DNA from 3 places in the Lysinibacillus sp. A1 genome. Region 3 is predicted to be linked to each of the others. Evidence: a T-box and tRNA genes for the amino acid it is inferred to sense, from the RefSeq annotation. Region 3 holds a T-box; the other regions hold tRNA genes.
The links. A T-box is a leader RNA that pairs with one kind of tRNA and senses whether it is charged. The one in region 3 lies ahead of argS (arginine--tRNA ligase), so its partner is inferred to be a tRNA-Arg.
Positions count from the first base shown of each region.

Region 1 (4,294 bases), on a different contig from region 3:
ATCTTTAAGCTTATCAGAGAATCAAAATTGTAGTTGTTAAAGATAAATCCTTTTGCTATGCATATACGCCCTACTTTATACTCACGAACAGATTTACAACACCCATTAAAATACTTACTCATTCTTTTAAAGGCTAGTGCTACACTCCCTAAACCATTTAAAAAAACTATCGTAGGATTCTCAGCACTTCCCCAATTAAAAACATTATCGTTATTCAGCTAAATCAATTCTCCCATACTTGACTACTTATAATATTCCATAAATAGAAATAATATATCTTTATTGTAAAGTAACCTCCTTACATTTGTATAACAAATTTTGCTAAATTTAGCAATATGACCCTGGCCCTATCCACAGCTGATGTATCCGAATTGAATTGCTATTCTAATTGTTGCCATTATCCCACATCTTTTCGAGATAATAAAAAGCATCCTATTTTTAATTAAAGGATGCTTTAATAAATTATCGTATATTTATTTGGACTTTATCTTCTTCTTTCTCCATGAAGATACTTATACTTTCTGAAGCCCCCACTACATTATCCGGCATTTCGATAGCAACAAACCCTTTAGCAGTTGATAAAGGGCGCACATTTTCGTGATGTAAATCACCATCCATTAAAGTTAAAGAAACTTCATAATCATATTTGTCGTTAAAAACAGCTTTTATAGACGCTCCATCCCTTGGTTTCATTAACTCATCAGCTTCTGTTCCATTGTTAATAACGTTAAAATTCAGTATTAAAAACTTGTTTCCTTCATTAGCTTCAGTTGAAACCGATTCTCTTATAATAGTCTTGTTAAATTCAAACGACTCCAAAGTAACTTCCCAATCTTCTAATTTAAAAGTTTCACCAATTTGTTTAAGTTCGAATTCTTCATTTTTTTGTTCTTCCTTTGATTCTTCTTCAAACTTTTCGTCTATTTTATCTTTACTTGTTTCATTTGCTAATGAGTTACTTGTAGGATTACTTCCACACCCAGCTAAAAACAGACAGAACATAAATAGATAAATAAATGTTCTTTTCATTTAAATCGCTCCTATACATAAATATACATATTATAGTGAGATTTCACTATACTCTTAAGTTTAAAATAGAATAAACACCCATTAGGTGCTCTTCAACTTACTTGTTGGCATTTTCATTTAAAGCCTCTGGATAAACCATAGTATCAAATACTTTTCCACTTGATTCATCTTTAAAATTTATTGTGACATTATAATCTTCTACGTCCGCACCGTTAAATAATTGATAGTACATACCTGCTAAAGCTAGCCCAAAAGACGCTAATGCATCGAAACTACCCTCATACTTTTCTTTATTTACTGTGAGTGTAAACTCAGAAAATGATTTGTTATAAGCTACATCATTTATAGAAGCAAAATCTTCGCTTGTTTTAAGTTCTTCTACACTTTTTACAATTCTTTCTTTTAAATCCTTCATCATTTCTTTGTGCTTGGATTTTGACATTTTATAAGTTAAAGAACCATCATCATTCTTAATGACGTCCTTAATTCCACTATTTTTTGCCTCAGAAATAATAGTATCTACGTCTTGCCCCATGTATAATGTAGCTGGTATTGTGACTTCAACATTTAAAAGACCTTTATCAACTTTTAATGGCTCTTCGGATGCTTTATCAGCACCATCTGTTTTCTTACCACTTTCATCACTCTGGTTACAAGCTATTAACAAAATACTTAGTAGCAATGTAAGTGGTATAATAAGAATTTTTTTCATTTTTTTCAATCTCCCTTCTTCACAAATATACATGGATAATGAAGGAATTTCTAATACTATTTTCATATTTATACATTTGTTTAAATCCACAATAACAAATACCTTCAATGATCGACCAACTTCAATAAATCAATGTTGGGAGCGTTAGAAGAAAAAAAACCGATTTACCTAGAATTCCGCTACTTATGAAGGTGAGCACCTGAAAGTTCAAACTCACTTGGGATGTTAAAATTAGGACAACAATGAATACCTATGGCATTTATATGAAACATATCACGGACACCTTGTTCACACTTTGGGCACCATTTATAAATTAAACAATTTGAATTAAAACAAAAAGCCTTACAACCGTTGTGGCTGTAAGGCTTTGTATGACGTCCCAGGAGGGATTCGAACCCCCGACCGACGGCTTAGAAGGCCGTTGCTCTATCCTGCTGAGCTACTGAGACATGATGTCGTTTCTTATGTATTCCATAGGAAGGACAATACTTATTATATGTATTATATGGCGTAATGTCAACATTAATTTTACTATGTAGGCAAGGTTTCCCTCATCTATGTTTTATCATATGTTGTCGCCATATAGATTATACCATTTTTTTGCCTTATCGATAGGTTGAACATGAAAATTTTTGTTAAAATATTGGCTAGAAATCAATGGGAGGTATGTAGATGTTTAAGGATGCTGTTGTAGTTGTGACTGGTGGTGCACAAGGAATAGGCAAGGGCATTGTGCTAGCGTATGCACGACAGGGTGCGAAGGTCGTTATTGCTGATATCAATAAGGGATTAGGTCAGCAATTAGAGACGGATTTGGTCGATCAGGGCTTCTCTGTCATCTTTGTTCATACGGATGTGGCGAAGGAACAGGATATTGTTTCATTGATGCGACGAGTGGTCGAACAATATGGGGCGATTCATATATTCATTAATAATGCTGGAAAGTTTCATCATACATCCCCTTATGATATTACGTGGGAGGAGTGGAATGATCTCTTGCAAACAAATTTAACGAGTGCCTTTTTCTGTGCAAGGGAGGCTGCGAAAGTGATGAGGCACAATGCCAAAGGTGGCTCGATTGTATGTCTAGCCTCTACACGAGCTGAAATGTCTGAACCTTTTACTGAAGCCTATACCGCTACAAAAGGTGGGATTGTGGCATTGACTCATGCTTTAGCACGATCGTTTGGTCCTGATCAGATTACTGTGAATTGTATTTCGCCTGGGTGGATTGAGACTGGCAATTATGAGGAGCTTCGTCCGATTGACCATGAGCAGCATTTGTCAGGGAGAGTGGGTGTGCCAGAGGATATTGCTCAAGCATGTCTTTATTTAACAAATCCGTTGAATGATTTTGTTACGGGTATTAACATAACGGTTGACGGTGGGATGACGAAGAAAATGATGTACGAGGATTGATGCTATATCTCCTTGCCTTCTTTGTTTTCATACATAGAGCTACCTGGGAGTATGCTAGTGTAGGAAAAAGAATGAAAAGGAGTGAGGTTTTGTACCCTTATTCAAATGGCTTTTCATTAAGCCAGTTGTATCAATCCCCCTCTACGCAATACACAGCACCGATTCGTCATTTTTTACGTTCAGCTGATAATCGACGCTGTATTAGTAAAGCTGAGGCGGATTATATGGCGATGAATCGGCTACTGTGGATGGAGCATGTGAATTGGACACGGATGACGATTATTAGCATCGTTTTCAATTTGCCCGATTTACCCTTTGTACAGCAGCGTTTGTTACGAAATGCAACCGATTTAGGGAATTGCCTCCGTCCCTTTTATGGTGACTCTATAGCGGATCGATATGCAGCTTTAATTAAAGAGCATCTTGTGATTGCAGCTCAGTTAGTGACTGCTGCTACTAAAGGAGATACAGCGAGGGCTGAGGCAAAAGAGAGAGATTGGTATCGTAATGCTGACGATATTGCACAATTTTTGCATACGATCAATCCTTATTTAAGTATGGAGGCCGTACAAAAGATGTTTTATATGCATTTGGCTTTAACAAAGAATGAAGCCGTGACCATGATTCAAAAAGATTATCAAGCCGACGTGGACATATTTGATGAAATTGAGGCTGAGGCACTTGCCATGTCAGATATGATTGCCGGCGCTATTGTCATGCAATTTTGTTATCTCTTTTAAAATATCTCTCCCTTACAAAAAACAAGGTCTATTTTTGGATAGATCTTGTTTTTCGTTGTTCAATCACTGGAGTAAAAACTTTTGCCTCTTTCGCCTTTGCATAATGTGCAATGGGTCGTGTCCCCTGAAAGGTTCCCTTCATAAAAGAAGCTAACGTATTGCTTTGAATCTTTATTTCAGCTTGTTGTAATTCCCACGGTGTATGTTGAATATCAATACGAAACAATGTATCGTTCCATTTTGCCCATGAATGGTAACGTTCTACAAGCCATTGGTCAAAATTAGTTTGAGTGTTGTTCCCTATTGTATAGGACACCCTCAATCTTTCATCCAATGTTTTGTAATAGCTCGTATAGGTGTTGTCATTATCCCTTTGCTTTCCTACAATTTTTGA
Region 1 covers NZ_JSZM01000001.1:237,827-242,120, reverse strand. The annotation lists gene PI85_RS01095 (DUF4352 domain-containing protein) at 463-1,029, opposite strand; gene PI85_RS01090 (hypothetical protein) at 1,127-1,741, opposite strand; tRNA gene PI85_RS01085 (tRNA-Arg) at 2,117-2,190, opposite strand; gene PI85_RS01080 (SDR family NAD(P)-dependent oxidoreductase) at 2,414-3,160, shown strand; gene PI85_RS01075 (hypothetical protein) at 3,232-3,900, shown strand; gene PI85_RS01070 (YqjF family protein) at 3,929-4,294, opposite strand, start outside.
Region 1: it has a tRNA-Arg gene. The T-box ahead of argS (arginine--tRNA ligase) is inferred to sense a tRNA for this amino acid. The anticodon was not compared.

Region 2 (4,294 bases), on a different contig from region 3:
ATAAAATATCTGGTGCAGCAATGACTGTTACTAGTGAGGAATCCTTTAATAATGCTATGAATTCATTCCCTAATGGCGGGATCATGCGTCTAAAGGCCTGCGGTAAAATAACCTTACGCATCGCTTGGTTATGTGTAAGTCCAAGTGAACGAGCGGCCTCCATTTGCCCCTTTGCAATACTCTGGATACCTGCACGGAAAATTTCTGCGTTGTAGGCAGCACAGTTTAAAATAAGCGCTGTAATCCCTGAAACCATATACCCTAAAGAATGTCCAAAAATGGTTGGAATAACGGCTAAGTGTATTAATAAAATTTGAACAAGCATTGGTGTTCCGCGGAATAAATCCACATATAATTTTGATGGCCAATATATCCATTTTTTACTTGATAATTTCCCTAGTCCTAAAAATAGTCCTAAAAGAATACCGCCAAAATAACCACTAAGTGTCAAAATAAGTGTTACGCCAATACCTCGTATAAACATATCTCGGTAGTTCCAGACAATGTCCCAGCGTAGGTCAAAGATGTCCATCCGAAAACCCCATTTCCCCTTTAAAGTCACATCAATTAAATGAGTCGCTAGCATACTGCTTGGCGAGTGGCATTACCCTATTATTCGAAATCAGTACCTGTAATTTCTTTTAATTTACCGTTTTCTTTAATCTTTTTCAGACCTTCATTTAATTTATCTAATAGCTCTTTATTCCCCTTTTGAACCATAAAGCCATAATATTCTTTTTCGAATGCGTCATCTTGAATGACTTTAATTTTTTGATCTGGATGCGCTTTAATATATTCGTATACTACCGCATTGTCTCCAATAGCTGCGTCAACATTACCATTTAGCATTTCTTGAATTGCGATTGGCTGACTTTCAAAAGCCATAATATTTGTACTTGCTTCACCTTGTAGCTTTTTAGCTGCCATATGGCCAGTAGCATTAATTTGTACGGACACCTTTTTATCTTTTAATTCATCTAATGATTTAATCTTTGAATCTTCTTTCACAACAATTAATAATTGAGATTCATAGTATGGCTCAGTAAAATCAAATGATTCTTTGCGCTCATCTGTAATTGTAATCCCTGAAGCACCAATATGTGTTTCACCGTTTTTAATTGTTTGGAAAACGGGTTCCCAACCAATATTATTCCACTCTACCTCGAAATCCATTTCATCAGCAATTGCTTTTAAAATATCGACATCAATCCCCACAATTTTCCCTTTATCGTCAACAGATTCAAACGGTGCAAATGTTGCTTCTGTACCTACTTTATATACTTTCTTGCCATCCGCACCTTCTGAAGGTGTGCTACCAGAAGAGGCATTGTCCTTTGTGCCACATCCTGCAAGTGCTAAAGTTAGCGCTGCTATAACCATAAGTAACATCCAAGCTGTTTTTTTCATTGCATTTCCCCCTATTTCGATAATTTTCCATCCTGCGTATTATTTTTCGCAATTCGGAAATGTTAGACTATTAGGTCAATTATATTAACATTATAGTATTTGCACAACAACTTTTCGCATAAAACTAAATATTTTTTCATATTAATTAATGGAAAACCCAATTAAATAGAAAAAATAAGCATTAATAACAAGAAAACGAACCTAAAACTAATATATATACAATAGAAGCAATGCCAAATTTCGATAAATTTAAACAAAAAAAAAGAATCCCCTCAGAAAGGATTCTTTTTTTCGGCTATTACTAGCCTTCACGGACAGTATGTTCACTAAAAAATAATTTGGAGTTGTTGCTTTCTTGAAGGTTTGAAAGGCATAAATAGGGGAATAATGCCAACTAGGACAGTATTCCCATTACTTTTCCTCTCTATCTCCACTAAGCAGGCTGCTAAACTACTTATTAGGAGATTGAGCTATTACAGTATATCAATATTCAGTAAAATGGCGCCCTCGGAGGGAATCGAACCCCCAGTGCAAGAACCGGAATCTTACGTGTTATCCATTACACCACGAGGGCAAAAAACACAAAAAAAAAGTACTCACCCTAGGCTTACGAAAAGCATGATGTAGATAATCCTCATTTGAAGCATACCTGCAAAATAGTGTCCTGTACTTTCAAACTTATAACCTTACCTATTATACAAACGTATCACATATATTTCAACCATAGAATGCAAAAAGAATTTATTTTTTTTATTTTAATTAATTTCACTTTAGCAGGGTTAATATTTGACCTTCCCTGACTATAATGTGTATGATAAGGTTACAGCTGAAATAAACAATGTAGATTTCAGCAAAGGTAATCGAATTTAGTTTTTTGAAGGAGGATTTAACATGAATTTAATTCCTACAGTTATTGAACAAACAAGCCGTGGTGAGCGTGCATATGACATTTATTCACGTCTACTTAAAGACCGCATTATCCTTTTAGGAAGTGCTATTGATGACAATGTGGCGAACTCAATTGTCGCACAGCTACTTTTCCTACAAGCAGAAGATCCAGACAAAGACATTTCTCTTTACATTAATTCGCCAGGTGGATCAATTACGGCTGGTATGGCTATTTATGACACAATGCAAATTATTAAGCCAAAAGTTCAAACGATTTGTATTGGTATGGCTGCATCAATGGGAGCTTTCTTACTTGCTGCGGGTGAACCTGGTAAACGTTTTGCATTACCAAATGCGGAAGTAATGATTCACCAACCACTAGGTGGCGCACAAGGTCAAGCGACAGAAATTGAAATTGCTGCTAAACGTATTTTATTCTTACGTGAAAAATTAAACGGCATTTTATCTGAGCGCACTGGTCAACCACTTGAAGTCATTGCAAGAGACACAGATCGTGATAACTTCATGACAGCTGAACGTGCAAAAGAATATGGTTTAATCGATCACATTATGCACCGTAGTACGGATAATAAATAATACAAAAAAGCCTCCCAGAAAATTACTCTGAGAGGCATTTTTATTTGTTTGTTAATCTTCATTTTCAATAATTGTAGCTAATGCTGTAACCGCTTGCTCAGCATCATTGCCTTCACTACTTAACGTTACTTCGGTACCTTTCGCCACCGCTAAGCTCATGACACCCATTATCGATTTGGCATTCACTTTTTTTTCATCTTTTTCTAGAAAGATATCCGCACTGAAACGATTGGCCTCTTGCACAAATAGTGCTGCTTGTCTAGCTTGTAGTCCTAATTTTAATTTAACCTGGACTCTTCTCTCGATCATTCTCAAAACTCCCCTTCACTACCGTTCATCTATTAGTTTTATCTTACCTTACTTACTAGCAAAAGAACAATAAGCGATTACGCATGACATTCATACCTGAAAAGTATGAAAACTTAACCACCTATTTTTTCACCGCGTCTTAATGCATCTGCTATTTCGTCTATTTTTCTTAAACGATGGTTGACACCTGATTTGCTGACGGTACCACTGGATACCATTTCACCAAGTTCTTTTAACGTAACATCTTGATACTCTACTCGTAATCGTGCAATTTCACGAAGCTTTTCTGGTAGTTGGTCAAGACCAATAGAATTTTCAATAAATCGAATATTCTCTACCTGCCGTAATGCTGCTCCAATTGTTTTGTTTAGGTTGGCTGTTTCACAGTTCACAATACGATTGACACTATTGCGCATGTCTCGCAATATCCGAACGTCCTCAAATTTCATCATTGCCTGATGGGCGCCTACAATATTAAGGAAATCAGAAATTTTTTCGGCTTCCTTTAAATAAGTAACAAAGCCTTTTTTACGTTCAATTGTTTTGGCATTGAGTTCAAATTCATTCATTAAATCCATCAATGCCTCACCATGTTCTTTATATAAAGAATAAATTTCTAAATGGTAGGCGGACGTTTCTGGGTTATTGACAGAGCCTCCTGCTAAAAATGCACCTCTTAAATAGGCTCTTTTTTGACCATTTTTTTTAATGAGCTTTCTTGAGATCGTATGATTAAATTGAAAGTCGTCTGAGATGATTTCTAAATCAATTAACAGCTCGCGCGCTCCTTCTCTTACACGGCAAATATATACGTTATTTTTTTTCAATCGCATTTTCTTACGAACTAGTAATTCCACATTGTACGGATACAATTTTTTCATAATCGTATATAGTCTTCTTGCAATTGCAGCGTTTTCAGTTTGCACGTCCAAGCTTAGTTGTTTATTCGCAAAGGATAATGAACCATTCATACGAATTAGGGCAGAAACTTCTGCTTTCATACAATGATTGTCCGCTTCTATTTGGGTTAACTCCTTTTTCGTTTCAGAAGCAAAAGACATATCACGCCCCCCTTTCAATCATAATTTCTATG
Region 2 covers NZ_JSZM01000015.1:35,172-39,465, reverse strand. The annotation lists gene PI85_RS13705 (amino acid ABC transporter permease) at 1-532, opposite strand, end outside; gene PI85_RS13700 (basic amino acid ABC transporter substrate-binding protein) at 613-1,407, opposite strand; tRNA gene PI85_RS13695 (tRNA-Arg) at 1,907-1,981, opposite strand; gene clpP (ATP-dependent Clp endopeptidase proteolytic subunit ClpP) at 2,299-2,892, shown strand; gene PI85_RS13685 (HPr family phosphocarrier protein) at 2,944-3,201, opposite strand; gene whiA (DNA-binding protein WhiA) at 3,315-4,262, opposite strand.
Region 2: it has a tRNA-Arg gene. The T-box ahead of argS (arginine--tRNA ligase) is inferred to sense a tRNA for this amino acid. The anticodon was not compared.

Region 3 (4,294 bases):
CAATCATCGCAATAGCCAAGCCTGCCGCAAAACTAGTGACAACTAATAAAAGATAGCTTTCTTGGAAAAAGCGTAGCCCATTTGCAAAGATGAGTATAACCATTAACAGCACGATTGCTAATTTTGTTCCAAGCTTACGCTGAAATGGTACAGCAATCGGAGCAAATAAACCCATGCAAAAAACTGGGATAGAGGTGAGAAAGCTCATACTCGTATTGGAAACCTGTAAGTTTGTCATGAGGACATTAAAGAGTGGCCCAATCCCCGTTACTGCGGGTCTCATATTAAGTGCTACAAAGAATATACTTATTACGACTAAAATTAGTGAAACGGTCCATTGTTTTTTATCCATTTGATTTAATCCTCTCTGCTGCCAGTCAATGGAAGAGTTTTCTTCTATTATTCTATCCTTTTACCATGTATTCTATAAATGGTCAATGCTTTGAATATGCGACCGTTCACTACATATTTTCTGGCGACTCAATGCCCAATAACGCTAATGACTCTTTTAACACTATCGCCACACAATGACAAAGCGCTAGACGAGAATCTTGCTGGGCATCATCAACTAATATTTTTTGATGGGCATAATATTTATTTAATAAACGTGCTAGTTGTAAAGCATATTTTGCGATAATGGATGGGTCTGCCTGATTAAAAGCGGTGTCCACCACCTTCGGAAATTGTTCCAATAATAAAATGATTGGCCAAGCCTGCTGCCCTAATGGAGCAAATGTCTTCATGTGAGAGGGTACATCGCCTTTTGCCAAGATAGAGCAAATACGAGCATAGGTATACTGTACATAAGGCCCTGTTTCCCCTTCAAAATTCATCATTTGCTCGATGGAGAATTCAATATCGTTTAAACGATGATATTTTAGGTCATTAAAGATAACCGCTCCAACTCCTACTTGCTGCGCTACTCGCTCTTTCTGCTGTAAATGAGGGTTTTTGTCTTCTATATTGCGCTTAGCTGTGGCAATCGCCTCGGCTAGCACATCCGCTAATAACACCACTTTACCTTTACGTGTGGACATTTTCTTACCATCTTTTAGCATCATCCCAAACGGTACATGCTGCAAATCTTCTGCCCACTTATACCCCATTTTTTCGATCACCTGAAATAATTGTTTAAAATGGAGCGTTTGTTCATTGCCAACTACGTAGAAAATTTTGTTCGGTTGATACTGTTGTTGTCGGTAAAAGGCAGCCGCTAAATCACGAGTTGCATAAAGCGTGGCGCCATCTGTTTTTGTTATTAAACAAGGAGGCATTCCCTCCATCTCTACTACAAAGGCACCCTCTGATTCCATTAGGAGTCCTTTGCTTTGTAGCTCTGTCACAACCTCTGTCATTTTATCATTGTAAAAGGCTTCTCCTGTATATTCATCAAAATTGATACCTAGCAGCTGATAAATAGCCTGAAATTCATCTAACGATACATCGCGGAACCATTGCCACAATGCTAACGCCTCTGAATCACCATCCTCTAATGCTTTAAATGCGGCGCGAGCCATTTCATTTAATGTAGGATCTTGTTCGGCCATCGTATGAAATTTAACATAGATCTTTAATAATTCCTCAATAGGAGATGCTGTAATGGCTTCCTTATCACCCCAATTTTGATAGGCAACGATAAGCTTGCCAAACTGGGTGCCCCAGTCCCCTAAATGATTAATACGAATAGCCTGGTAACCATTTTTCACTGCAATATTTGCCAAGGCATTGCCAATGACGGTTGAACGTAAATGCCCCATAGAGAACGGTTTAGCAATATTGGGCGATGAAAAGTCGAGGACGACACTCCCCATTTCGGTTTTATTCGTACCAAAATTTTGTTGTTCCTGCATAATAAGGCCCAACACTTGTTGCGTTACTTTTGCTTGATTTAAAAAGATGTTGACATAGCCACCAACAGATTGCACCTGATGGATCATCTCATTTTGCAATTGGTTCGCTATTTCCTCTGCAATTTGTTGAGGTGGCTTCTTCCATATTTTAGCCAAGGTGAAGCATGGAAATGCCACATCGCCAACTTCTAAACTTTTTGGTTTTTCTAGCAATTGTTCCACGTCTTGAGCTGTTAGCTGATGCTTTAAAATTTCAGCAATACTGTTTGCAATTTGTTTATTCATGTATATTCTCCTCCATTTTCAATAAAAAAAGCCCCCGCCTCTATAATTAGAGACGAGAGCATTGTAATCCCGTGGTACCACTCTAGTTGCCATTCATCATGACCACTTTCCATTGTTAACGAGGTGACGCCCCGCTATTCTCTACTAGTAGTTCGAGAATCTTCTCCAAAGTGCGCTTCATTCATGGTTTCTGTATTAGGCTCACACCATCCCTAACTCGCTTTCCAGTTGTCCCATCAATTACTCTCTTTATCATCGAATTTTTCTATGATTTTGACATATTTTACAGGAGTCTTTTCTAGACGTCAACATTTTTTGTATTAAATAATCATTGTCATCACTTCAGGGAATCTAGAATATCTTGCCTGGGCAGCAGCAACGTTGGCACTGATTGCATCCGCATTCACCTTCATGTTGTTACAGAAGGCATGCAAAAGATCCACATTAAAAAAACGCTCCTCATTTAGAGGAACGTTCTTTTTCTATATAATGAATGACATCTGCCATGATGGCATACATCTCTTTTAATTTCAGTTGCTTATTGTCCTTCACTTTTTTCGCTACTTTTTCAGTAACAATTTCTTTTTCAATTAAGCTTTCCCAGCTTGTTCCAGTCGATTCATCGATAAGTACATCTGACAAATATTGCGCCAGCTCATCTCGCGTAATAGCTTCATCACCCGTGCTATATACCTTATTAATGACAATCTCCAGCTTATCTTTCTTATCGGCTGTACTCTCTCCGCCGGCACGAATCATACTTTCTTTAAACATTTTAGCAAACTTAATTTTCGTTGCTTTACTGTCGACCTTTAAATCATTATCATAACCACCCACTACAAGTCCATAGTTAATTAACGATTGAATGGCTTCATCATACCATTCGCCTTGATAAGGATAGTCCACAGAAAATGAATCGATATAAGCACCTTGTTTATCCAATTGCTCTCTTAATGTAGCAATTAATTTTTTATCCTTGCTCATTTCTCTAAAAGTAACATCTTGTTGAAGAGCCAGTGCTGCCGCTGTCCCTGCCGCTTCCCCAGTCACCATACCAGTCGGAACAATACGGGCACTTCCTGCTGCTAAAGATGAATAACCTGCAGATCGTCCTACAACAAGTAAACCATCAATATCCTTTGGTACTAGAGATCGGAAAGGAATCGCATATTGCTTTGGTGCAGAAATGACATAGCCATAATCATGTGGTGTTTGAGCCTGCACATCTACCGGATAAGAGGCAATGCCAATGCTATCCCAATGATCGCGATTTTGCCAAATATCGGACATTGGTAATTGATATTCCGCCCTGATATGTCTAGTTTCTCGTACATAAAGCTCTTCTGGGAAACTGACGATTTCTGCTTTTTCAAATCCAGGGAAGTTTTCCTGTAAATATTTAAGTACATGCAATGTTTCTTTTTTACCTGCAGCAATGGCCGCCTGCTTCGAATGATCATTTAAGCCATCAATCCCGAAAATTTGTAAGGCATTAATAAAATATTCATCATCCACTCGCGCTAAATTTAACCCTCTTAATCTTGTACCTTCTTGTAAAGGTGTATATTCATCATGAAGCTTTGTAAAGCCCCACATAACGGTATGATTCAAGTTAGCCCCGCCAAATACATCTGATTTCGCCGCTTTCTTTACTTGATCCCAGTCCACATTTTTCAAATGAAGCATTAATGTTACAGCCATGCGCTTATCCTTTATCCCTATATCTTCACCACCAACGAAGAAAGGAACTTTAGACATTGTAGCAAAATCCGCATCCTGTGTAGCATCTATGAATGATTTTCCTTTAACGACATATGTACCGTATTCATTTTTTAGCTCAACAGACGTTAGTTGGTGTTGTTGAAGATTCGCTTTGACAACTTCCGTTTGCACCGACAATGTTAAATTTGGTTCCTCATCAATCAGCTTTTTAAATGCTGCTTTAGCTCCGACGATACCAAAAGCATCATTGCCTCGAACAAGCTCATGCCATTCTTTAAAAATACCTTCACTGATGGAATTATTATGACCATCTCGTGGAATATCTAGGAAATTCAACATCCCATATGTAAATAATCCACCCAACTCTTCACGTTTTTCTACCAATAATGTTTTAGCCCCATTACGTGCTGAAGCAACCGCAGCAGCGACACCCTCAG
Region 3 covers NZ_JSZM01000020.1:74,043-78,336, reverse strand. The annotation lists gene PI85_RS16555 (CynX/NimT family MFS transporter) at 1-352, opposite strand, end outside; gene argS (arginine--tRNA ligase) at 462-2,135, opposite strand; T-box leader at 2,181-2,400, opposite strand; gene PI85_RS16545 (FAD-dependent oxidoreductase) at 2,595-4,294, opposite strand, start outside.